One region of the Acidovorax sp. GW821-FHT11A03 genome, then DNA from elsewhere that is predicted to be linked to it. Evidence: riboswitches for the same ligand, from Rfam matches in the RefSeq annotation. Region 1 holds a riboswitch; the other holds the start of a gene.
The links. Region 1 has a riboswitch for thiamine pyrophosphate ahead of AC1RVY_RS00305 (purine-cytosine permease family protein). Riboswitches for the same ligand answer to the same signal wherever they lie in the genome.

Region 2: it holds a riboswitch for thiamine pyrophosphate, as region 1 does, so the genes downstream of both, thiC (phosphomethylpyrimidine synthase ThiC) here and AC1RVY_RS00305 (purine-cytosine permease family protein) in region 1, are expected to answer to the same signal.

Annotation. Positions count from the first base shown of each region.
Region 1 is NZ_JBXASG010000001.1:65,884-71,290, forward strand. Features, by position in the region: gene thiD (bifunctional hydroxymethylpyrimidine kinase/phosphomethylpyrimidine kinase) at 1-205, shown strand, start outside; gene AC1RVY_RS00305 (purine-cytosine permease family protein) at 274-1,554, opposite strand; TPP riboswitch at 1,627-1,731, opposite strand; gene AC1RVY_RS00310 (GyrI-like domain-containing protein) at 1,768-2,649, opposite strand; gene AC1RVY_RS00315 (nuclear transport factor 2 family protein) at 2,662-3,021, opposite strand; gene AC1RVY_RS00320 (NAD(P)/FAD-dependent oxidoreductase) at 3,148-4,203, opposite strand; gene fdxA (ferredoxin FdxA) at 4,328-4,657, opposite strand; gene AC1RVY_RS00330 (sulfate adenylyltransferase subunit 1) at 4,771-5,407, opposite strand, start outside.
Region 2 is NZ_JBXASG010000002.1:222,956-228,362, reverse strand. Features, by position in the region: gene ftsZ (cell division protein FtsZ) at 1-551, shown strand, start outside; gene lpxC (UDP-3-O-acyl-N-acetylglucosamine deacetylase) at 956-1,879, shown strand; gene AC1RVY_RS04790 (hypothetical protein) at 1,962-2,138, shown strand; TPP riboswitch at 2,183-2,306, shown strand; gene thiC (phosphomethylpyrimidine synthase ThiC) at 2,448-4,328, shown strand; gene AC1RVY_RS04780 (methyl-accepting chemotaxis protein) at 4,507-5,407, shown strand, end outside.

The DNA.
Region 1 (5,407 bases):
CACGCCCAACGGGCACGGCACGGGCTGCACCCTGTCATCGGCCATCGCGGCACACCTGGCGCGGGGCCTGCCCTTGCAGCAGGCGGTGGAGCGCGCGCGTGCCTACATTCTGGGCGCCATCGCCGCAGGGGCCGATGTGACCACCGGCCGTGGCCATGGCCCGCTCAACCACGGCCATGCGCCCGTGGCGCAGCTGGTGCTTTAAAGGTTTGATTGTTTTTGGCCTCTGGCGCTTATCCAGTAAGCGCTATATGCTCACAATTCAATAGCGATTCAACGCACCCGTGGCCGTGTGGCCCAGGCCAGCACAAAGCTGAACGCCAGCGCCGGCAGCGCCGAGCCCGCGCCCGGTACCACCTGCGGAGCCAGGTGGTAGACGGCAATCCCCACCAGCCAGATCGCCACCGGGGCCGCATTCACCCGGCGTGCCGCAGCGAGCAGCGCGGGTGCGTTGGCGCCAAAGGCCAGCCGCCCCAGGATCACGCCGAACAGCGGCACGAACACCGAGCTGAGCAGCAGCAAAAATGGCTCCAGGCTGTGCATGGGCAGCACCAGCGCGAGGCCGGTACACACCGCAGCCATGGCCAGGCCCCACTTGCGCACGCCCCAGCGTGGCAGCAGGCTGTGTGCCGACACCGCGCCCGAATACGTGTCGCCATAGGCGTTGTCCACCTCGTCGATCAGGATCAGCGACAGCGCGATCAGCCCGCCCTGGGCCAGCAACAGGGCCTGCACCAGATCCTTGCTGGGCAGCGTCAGCGCCACCAGCACACCGAGCGTGTAGCACCACATGTTGGCCAGCGCGTAGCCGAGCCACGTGCCGCGCAATGCGGAGCCGCCGTTCTTGCCGTGGCGCGCATAGTCGGCCACCAGCGGCAGCCACGAGATGGGCATGGCGATCACCAGGTCCAGCGCGGGCAGCACGCCCATGCCGCCTTCGCCCTTGCGCGTCCACAGCGCTTCAAAACCCTGGGCCTGCGCCAGCGACAGGAACTGCCACGACAGCCACAGCAGCGACAGCACCACCAGCGGCAGCGCCACGCGCGCGATCACCTTGCGCACCAGCTGCACCATCGATCCGCTGATGAGCAGCATCACCACGCCGCCCCACAGCAGCGTGGCCAGCACGGGCCAATGCGCGCCGGCCATGGTGCCGGACTGCTGGCCGATGGCCACCGTGGCGTCGCGCATCACCACCAGCTCGAACGTGCCCCAGCCGACCAGCTGCACGATGTTCAAAATGATCGGCAGGCTGGCGAACGTGCGGCCATAGACGGCATGCATCAGCCCGGCGCTGGCCAGGCCGCTGTCGCAGCCCAGCTTGGCCACCCAGCCCAGCAGGCCCGCGCCCACGATGGAGCCGCAGACGATGGCGATCAGCGCCTCTTGCGTGCCCAGCGCGGGCATCAGGTAGGCGCCCACCTGCATGACCAGCAGGCCCACGCCCAGGCTGAACCAGAGCGAGGCGTGGTCGTGCCACTGGAAGACGCGGCGGTCGGGGGAGACGGGGGCCAGCGCTTCGTTGGTGGCGGGCGCGGCGGGGGATGAGGACATGGCAGGCTCCGTGGCAGTACAGAGCAGGGGCGGCCCGCCAGCGCACCCCAAAGTCATTTCATTCTGGGCTGTGCCGAGGCGGACGTGCTTCCCTGCGCGAGGATGATCTCAATCAGGTTCAAAGGGACTCTCTCAGTCGGTTCCGGTGGCCCGGTCCCGACACCCCTAGCGTGGGCGTTCCAGAAGGAACGCGGGGCCATTGTAGTGGGGCGCTCAGGGCGCGGGGCGGGCGATGGGGATCGCGTAGTGCATCACCGAGTCGCCGGACGTCGGGTGGTACTGGGCACCGTAGATTTCCAGATCCGGCCCCAGGGTGTGCGATGGGCCCGCCGACAGCAGCCAGCTGGAGTAGATGTAGTTCACCGTCGCATCGACATTCTGCGCAGGGCCCCGGTGGGTGAAGCGCGCATAGGTCGATGCGGGGATTTCCATGGCCACCATGCCCGGTGGCAAGGCGCCGGGGCCCTTCACCTCGATGCAGGCCAGGTAGCGCAGCGCTTCCGTGTGGGGCCCCGCCGGTGCCACGACGCCATAGCAGACCCCGGGCACGGTGTTCGCAATCTCGCCCAGCCGGGGCAGGAATTTCGCCCACAGGGGCGGCAGCTTCTGGCCCAGGTTGTTCTTTTCGGAATCGATGCCGTAGTAGTCCGTGGGCAGCCCGACCAGCTGCATGGCGGGCTGCTCCTCTATGTCGGGTGCCAGGGAGATGTTGTGGTGAACGTGCGCGAGGTAGCTTTCGTCAAACCGGATCTTGCGCACGAACAGCGAGCGGTTGCCCATCTTGCGGTACTGCGACGGCGTGAGCCGAAAGCAATCCCGGAACGCGCGCGTGAAGCTTTCCTGCGTCTCGTACCCGGACGCCAGCGCAATGTCGAGCACGCTCAGCCGCGTGCTGGTCAACTGCTCCAGCGCCCGCGAGAACCGGCGCGAGCGGATGTAGGTCTTCAGGGTTTCGTTGGTCAGCGCCTTGAAGATCCGCTGGAAGTGCCACTGGCTCATCCCGGCGGCCCGCGCCACCTCGGAAAGCTGGATGTCGGATTCGAGATGGGCTTCGATGAAATCGATGCCCTCCTGGATTTGCCGCAGATAAAGCACGGTGGAGTCCGTTCAAGGGGTTTCAAAGAAACCGGTCATCGCAACCAGGCGATTCTGGTCGTTGTACCGGCCGTAGCTCACGCCTTCCCCGATCACCTGCCCGCTGCCATCCACCATGTTCCATTTGGCGATGCTCTGCTGGTTGTGGCTGGCGAAATAGTGGGTCACGAAATGCCCGCCGGGGACCTGACTGTGAAAGCTGTCCATGTAGGCCGTCAATTGGTCCCAGCCATGGGCGGTGGCCAGCGGGTCGTTGTAGGTGCAGGCGGGGTCGAGGGACTGGGCAAAAAGGGCTGTGCGGTCCGCGGCCGAGTCGGTCTTCCACGACGCGGTGTACGTGTCCCAGATGGATTGAAGGGGTTGTTGGCTCATGGTGTGCTCCTGATGGGTGAATGGAGACGCCATCGTGCCGGGCGCTTGCGCGCCTTTTGGACATTTTGTGCTTATTTGTGGGCGCGCCGTTCGGGCACGGCATGGTGGTGCCCTGATCCGCCTGGACTACGTGCTGGCGGCAGGCGCAGAGGCCGGCGCCACACCCAGCAGCTGGTGCAGCCGTGGGCTCGTGGTGGTGTATTGCAGCGCCACCTTGTCGCCCTTGAGCGCCTCGGCGGCGCCAAAGGCCGCCAGCGTGGCTTCGTGGAAGCCGCACAGGATGAGCTTGCGTTTGCCGGGGTAGGTGTTGATGTCGCCCACGGCGTGGATGCCGGGCACGCTGGTGCGGAAGGCCTCGGTGTCCACCACGAGTTGCTTGCGCTCCAGGGCGATGCCCCAGTCGGCGATGGGCCCGAGCCGGGGAGAGATGCCGAGCACGGCCACCAGCACGTCGAGCGGCAGGGCGCGGCTGCTGCCATCGGCGTCCACCACCTGCAAGGCGGTCAGCTGGTCGCCAGCGGTCTCAATGCCGGTGATCTGCGCGGCCTCGACGTGGATGTGGCCCGCATCGCGCAGTTGCTGCAGGCGCTGCAGCAGGGCATCCGGGGCCTGGAACACATCGCGGCGGTGCAGCAGGCTCACGCGGGCGGCCTGGCCTTGTTCGGCCAGTTCCACGGCGCGGGCCACGGCGGGCTCGTCGCCGCCGTGCACGACCACATGGCGCCCGGCCACGTGGGCCGTGGAGGGCAGGTTCTGGTAGTGGACCTGGGTGCCCACAAAGCGCTCGATGCCGTCCACCTTGAGCGTGCGCGGCACAAAGGCGCCCACGCCTGCGGCAATGAACACGCTGCGGGCCAGCAGCTGCACACCTTGCGAGGTTTCGACCAGCAGGCGCCCATCGGCCTGCACGGTGAGTGCGGACACCAGCGTGCCCAGGTGCCACTGGGTCTTGAACGGCGCAATCTGCTGAAGCAGCAAACCGGCCAGCTCGCGCCCGGTGCACACCGGGATGCCCGGGATGTCGTAGATGGGTTTGTCGCCGTACAGCTCGACGCACTGGCCACCCGCATGGGGCAGGGCGTCGATCAGGTGGGCGGTGATGCCTTGCAGGCCCAGCTGGAAGACCTGGAACAGGCCCACGGGACCCGCGCCGATGACGACGGCGTCGGTTTCTTGAATCATGCTCAAGCCACGCGCGCAGCGCCCGAAACTGGCGCTGCCAAAGACCTGTGCCACCGTGGAACTGGCTTTGCCAGGCCACTGGTGGCGTCCCCCTTGGGGGATGGCGCGAAGCGACTCAGGGAGGTCACTTGACCAGTTCGTTGACCTTGCCCGGCTTGCCGTTCCACTCGTCGGCGTCGGGCAGCGCGGGCTTGCGCTTGGTGATGCTCTTCCAGCCGTCGGCGAAGGCCAGGTCGGCATTGAGCTTGATGAAGGCGATCTGGTCGGCCGGCAGGTCTTCTTCGGCAAAGATGGCGTTGGCCGGGCACTCAGGGATGCAGACGGCGCAGTCGATGCACTCGTCGGGATCGATGACGAGCATGTTCGGGCCTTCGCGGAAGCAGTCCACGGGGCACACGTCCACACAATCGGTGTACTTGCACTTGATGCAGTTTTCGGAGACGACGTGGGTCATGACAAAGGTTGTGTGGGTCGGTGAAAACCCTCAATTTTAGAAGCTTTCACCGACCTTTGGTTACAGGGCCCCTTCCCCGGATGGGGTGACTTGGGGGGTGGCGCTGATCTGGATCAGTTGACCAGCACGGCGCCAGCGGTTTTGTGGCTCGCGGTGTCCACCAGGATCAGCGATCCGAGCACCCGGGCCTTGCCGAAGGCTGCGGCGGGGATCGGCTCCTGCAGCAGCAGGTCCACATGGCCGATGGCGTTGGGGTCGAGCTGCGTGGCGGCTTCCTCGGCCAGCGTGTGGATGTTGAGCTTGTGCACCACGGCCTTCACCTTGGCCTTGACCCAGCGGTGGCCGTGCAGCGCCCAGTACACGCGGCCGGCGACCAGGGGTTCGTCATCCATCCAGGCCACGGTGGTGCGCAGCTCGCGGCTGGCGGGCCATGCGGGCACGCTGGCCGGCGTGTCGAAGTCGTCCTCGGCGGGGGCGGTGGTGGCCGCGGGCGCGGCCAGAATCCAGTCGCCGCGCGAGACGTCCACCTCGCGGTCGAGGATGAAACCGGCGCTGGTGCCAGCGGGCACGTCGGTGGGGCGGCGGGCATGGTCCAGCACCTGGGCCACGGTGGCCAGCTGGCCGCTGGGGAAGATCTGCACCGGCGTGCCGGGGGTGACATTGCCCGAGGCCACACGGCCCCAGAACACGCGGCGGCCTTGGGATGTGTCGGACGAGGACGAGAACTTCTCGACCCACTGCACCGGGAAG
Region 2 (5,407 bases), on a different contig from region 1:
CCAGCGGCCCGGACCGCGCCCGCATCGCCGCCGAACAGGCCGTGGCCTGCCCGCTGCTGGAAGGCATCGACCTGTCGGGCGCCAAGGGCGTGCTGGTGCTGGTGACGGCCGCCAAGGGCAGCCTGAAGCTGTCCGAATCGCGCCTGGCCATGAGCACCATCAATGCCTACGCCTCGCCCGACGCGCACGTGATCTACGGCGCTGCCTATGACGACAGCCTGGGCGACGAGATCCGCGTGACCGTGGTGGCCACCGGCCTGTCGCGCCCCAACGCGCGCCGCCAGCCGATTTCGGTGGTGCAGGGCGGCCTGCGCACCGGCACGGACAACGTGGCCTACCAGATGCCCATCGCGGGCACGGGGGCCCTGGGCTCGGCCATGGGCGTGCAGGGCGGCCATGCCGGCAGCGCGCAGGCCGACTACGGCAGCATGTCGGTGCCCAGCGTGTGGCGTACCAACCGCACCCAGGCCGCGGCGCGCGTGGACGCGCTGTCCTCGGGCGGCATGGACGACCTGGAGATTCCGGCCTTCCTGCGCAAGCAGGCGGATTGATTCGGTACTCCCCCTGAGCGGCTACGCCGCTTCACCCCCTCTCTCGCTGCGCGGGAGGGGGCGAGGTCTGCGGCTCCCAGCCCGCCTGCGCGGGCTGGGACAGACCGAGCGCCCCTTGACTCTGGCAAGGGGTTTCTCGACATGCGCGGCGGGGCGGCCCTTGCGCGGTGTCTCTGGCATTGGGCCGTGACGGTTTCCACCACCGCGCTTCCTATTTGGCTCGTATGCTCCTCAGCTGCGCAGTCACCGCCGTCTGGTTGCGCGTGGCGCGTATGCAGTCGCTGCGGGGCGCTACCCACGCGTCTCCTGCAGCTTGTAAGCCGCCCCTGCGACTCTCCGTTTTCTATCAGGGTCATAGGAAGCGGCGGATGGTTTTTGCGGGGTCCCCCCACTAAAATCCCCGGATGCTCCAGCAACGCACCCTCAAGACGATCACCCGCGCCGTGGGCGTGGGCCTGCACAGTGGCCAGCGGGTCGAGCTGACCCTGCGGCCTGCGCAGCCGGACACCGGGATCGTGTTCCGCAGGGTGGACCTGCCGCAGCCGGTGGACATCCCCATCCGGGCGGAGGCCGTGACCGACACCCGCCTGGCGTCCACCATCGCCGTGGGCAATGCGAAGGTACACACCGTGGAGCACCTCATGTCGGCCTGCGCGGGGCTGGGCATCGACAACCTCTATGTGGACATCACCGCCGAAGAGGTGCCCATCCTGGATGGCTCTTCGGCATCGTTCGTGTTCCTGCTGCAAAGCGCGGGCATCGAGCTGCAGAACGCCCCCAAGCGCTTCATCCGCGTCACCCGCCCGGTGGAAGTGCGCGAAGGCGAGGGCGCCGCGGCCAAGTGGGCTCGGCTTGCGCCCTACCACGGCTACAAGCTCAGCTTCGAGATCGACTTCGACCACCCCGCCGTGGATTCCACGGGCCAGCGCGTGGAGTTCGACATGGGGCAAGGCAACTACAGCCGCGACATCGCCCGCGCGCGCACCTTCGGCTTCACGCGCGATGTGGAGATGATGCGCTCCAACGGCCTGGCGCTGGGCGGCGGCCTCGACAACGCCATCGTGATGGACGACTACAAGGTGCTCAACAGCGACGGGCTGCGCTACGACGACGAGTTCGTCAAGCACAAGATCCTGGACGCGATGGGCGACCTGTACCTGATCGGCAAGCCTCTGCTCGCGGCCTACAGCGCCTTCCGCTCGGGCCACGCCATGAACAACCTGCTGCTGCGCGAGCTGCTGGCCCAGCGCGATGCCTGGGAGGTCGTCACGTTCGAGGACGAGCGCCAGGCGCCCGGCGGGTTTGCCCAGCCGGCGCGCGCCTGGTGAGCATGAAGCACCATCCCCGGGCCACAGCCCGGAGCCACCTGCCAGTGCCGCGCCCGTTTTCACGGCGCCGGGAGTCCCTGACATGCTGATCTTTCGCTGGCTGGCCATGCTGCTGCTCCTGGCGGCGGCCGTGTCGTTTGCCTTCTATGCCGGCACGGGGCAGGCGCGCTACAAGCGCCTGGGGCTCGTCATCCTCAAGTGGACGGTGATCGCGGCCGTCTTCTTCTTTGCGGTGGTCCTCATCGGGCGCCTCGCCTGACCGAGAGGCTCCGCGGCGCGGTTTTTTCTCTCTGGCCTATACTCGCGCCTGCTCCGGGGTGTGCGTAAGCGCTGAGATGCGAGGTGGCTGAAGAAATTCGGCAGGCCTTGCGAACCCGACGAACTTGATCCGGTTCATACCGGCGGAAGAAGAGCCGACCTCCTTGTCTCCGTGCCCGCAGTCCCTGCTGGCACGCCATGCCTCAGGTGCAGCCGCACCCGAGGGGCGCACAGGTCCATTCCGGAGCAGCACCCACCGCCACCGGAACCAGGAGACCTGCCCATGAACGCCCCCGACCCCCACGCCAAGCTGGCCACCCCCGAGAAGTTCGCCGAGTTGCTCGCACGCACGCGCGAACCCTTTCCTGCCTCACGCAAGGCCTACCTCCCCGGCCACCTGCACACCGATCTGCGCGTGCCCGTGCGCGACATTGCGCTGACCAACGGCGAACTGGTCAGCGTGTACGACACCTCCGGCCCGTATACCGACCCCGAGGCTGCGATCGATGTGCGCAAGGGCCTGGCGGGAGTGCGCGGCGGCTGGATCACCGGCCGTGGCGACGTGGAGCACTACGAAGGCCGCGCGCCCGTGGCGCTGGACGATGGCCAGAAGAGCGAAGACGCCACCCGTCTGGCCCAGCTGCGCGCCGAGGCCGCGGCCCTGCAGCGCAAGCCCTTGCGCGCCAAGGCGGGTGCCAACGTCACGCAGATGCACTATGCGAAGAAGGGCATCGTCACGCCCGAGATGGAATACGTGGCCATCCGCGAGAACGGCAAGCGCGAGTGGATGGAGCAGTACATGGCCGACGCTGGCCGCGAGCAGCGGCTGATGGGCAACCCCATGGGCGCAAGCATCCCCAAGATCATCACCCCCGAATTCGTGCGCGACGAAGTGGCCCGGGGCCGCGCCATCATTCCCGCCAACATCAACCACCCCGAGGTGGAGCCCATGGCCATCGGGCGCAACTTCAAGGTCAAGATCAACGCCAACATCGGCAACTCGGCCGTCACGTCGAGCATCGAGGAAGAGGTGGAAAAACTCGTCTGGGCCATCCGCTGGGGTGCCGACAACGTGATGGATCTCTCGACCGGCAAGAACATCCACACCACGCGCGACTGGATCGTGCGCAACTCGCCCGTGCCCATCGGCACGGTGCCGATCTACCAGGCGCTCGAAAAGGTGGGCGGCGTGGCCGAGGACCTGACCTGGGCCATCTTCCGCGACACGCTCATCGAGCAGGCCGAGCAGGGCGTGGACTACTTCACCATCCACGCGGGCGTGCGCCTGGCCTACATCCACCTCACCGCGCAGCGGCGCACGGGCATCGTCTCGCGCGGCGGCTCCATCATGGCCAAGTGGTGCATGGCGCACCACCGCGAGAGCTTCCTGTACGAGCATTTCGAGGACATCTGCGACATCATGAAGGCGTACGACGTGTCGTTCAGCCTGGGCGACGGCCTGCGCCCCGGCTGCGCATCGGACGCCAACGACGAGGCGCAGTTCGCCGAGCTGCACACGCTGGGCGAGCTGACCCAGGTGGCCTGGAAGCACGACGTGCAGACCATGATCGAAGGCCCCGGCCACGTGCCCATGCACATGATCCAGGCCAACATGACCGAGCAGCTCAAGACCTGCCACGAGGCGCCGTTCTACACCCTGGGCCCGCTGACCATCGACATCGCACCGGGCTACGACCACATCGCATCGGCCATCGGTGCGGCCATGATCGGCTGGATGGGCACGGCCATGCTGTGCTACGTGACGCCCAAGGAGCACCTGGGCCTGCCCGACCGCGACGACGTCAAGCAGGGGATCATCGCGTACAAGATCGCCGCGCACGCGGCCGACGTGGCCAAGGGCCACCCGGGGGCCCGCGCGCGCGACGACGCGCTCTCCCAGGCGCGTTTCGACTTCCGCTGGCAGGACCAGTTCAACCTGGGCCTGGACCCCGACACGGCCAAGGAATACCACGACGAAACGCTGCCCAAGGACAGCGCCAAGGTGGCGCACTTCTGCTCCATGTGCGGCCCCAAGTTTTGCTCCATGAAGATCACGCAGGAAGTGCGCGAATTTGCCGCCCAGAAGGGCGTGGCGGAGGCCGAGGCGCTGGCCCAGGGCATGCAGACCAAGGCGGCGGAATTCCAGCAGCGCGGCGGGCAGTTCTACATTCCCGTGACACCGGTGGCATAAGCCCGCCTACTGACCCCGGGGATTCCCTGCAAAGGGCCCCGGGGCGGTGCTTACCCTGTGCGGCGGGGGCGGCAGCCCGGCATATAGTCCGGCCACACTCGGTTCAGAAGACCGGGGGGAGGGCGTGGCACCAAATTTGCTATGCTGGATTGTCTGTTAAAAATTGTAAGGAAGAGCCATGAATGCTCTGGGCCGCTTCTCCATCCGCACGCGCCTTTACTTCGGAACCGTCTTTTCCCTGATCCTGCTTGTTGTCATCGGCGCCATGGGCTACGTGGCGCTGGACCGCACGCGCGGCACGCTGCAGGTGCTGTTCTCGCAGCGCGTACAGACCCTCACCGACATGTCGGAGCTGCGCACCACGCTGGGCGACCTGCGCCGTACCGAAAAAGACATCATCATCAACTTCAACAACTCGGTCGAGGTCTCCGCGCTGCGCGAGACCTGGGCCAAGACACTGGCCGCGCTGCGCAAGAGCCTGGCCGACGTGCGCCAGGTGCAGTCGGGCGATGCGGCCTTCGTCGAGTCCATCGACAAGTCGCTGGCCGAGATCAAGCAGTACGAAACCGGCATTTCCCCCATCTTCGAGAAGATCGAGGGCGCGCAGCTCGATGGTGCCGGCGGCGGCGCCTATGCCGACCGGCTCAAGGTCCACATGGAGGCCACCGACAAGCTGTTCTCCAGCCTGGCCACCACGGCCCGCGCGCAGATGGACGAGGCCCGCGCGGGCGTGGAGTCGCGCACCTCCACCATGTCGGCCTTCATCGGCATCGGCCTGCTGCTGGGGCTGGCCGTGCTGATCCCGCTCACGTTCTTCAGCGTGCGCTCCATCACCGGATCGCTGCGCCAGGCGCAGGAGCTGGCCGACCGCATCGCCAGCGGCGACCTGTCGCGCGATGTGGAGGCCATGAACCAGGATGAGGTGGGCCAGCTGGTGGCCGCCATGGGGCGCATGCAGGATGCGCTGCGCGGCCTGGTGCGCCAGGTGCAGGACACGGCGGGCAACATCTCCACCGCCAGCTCCGAGATCGCCAGCGGCAACCACGACCTGAGCCACCGCACCGAGCAGACGGCGGCCA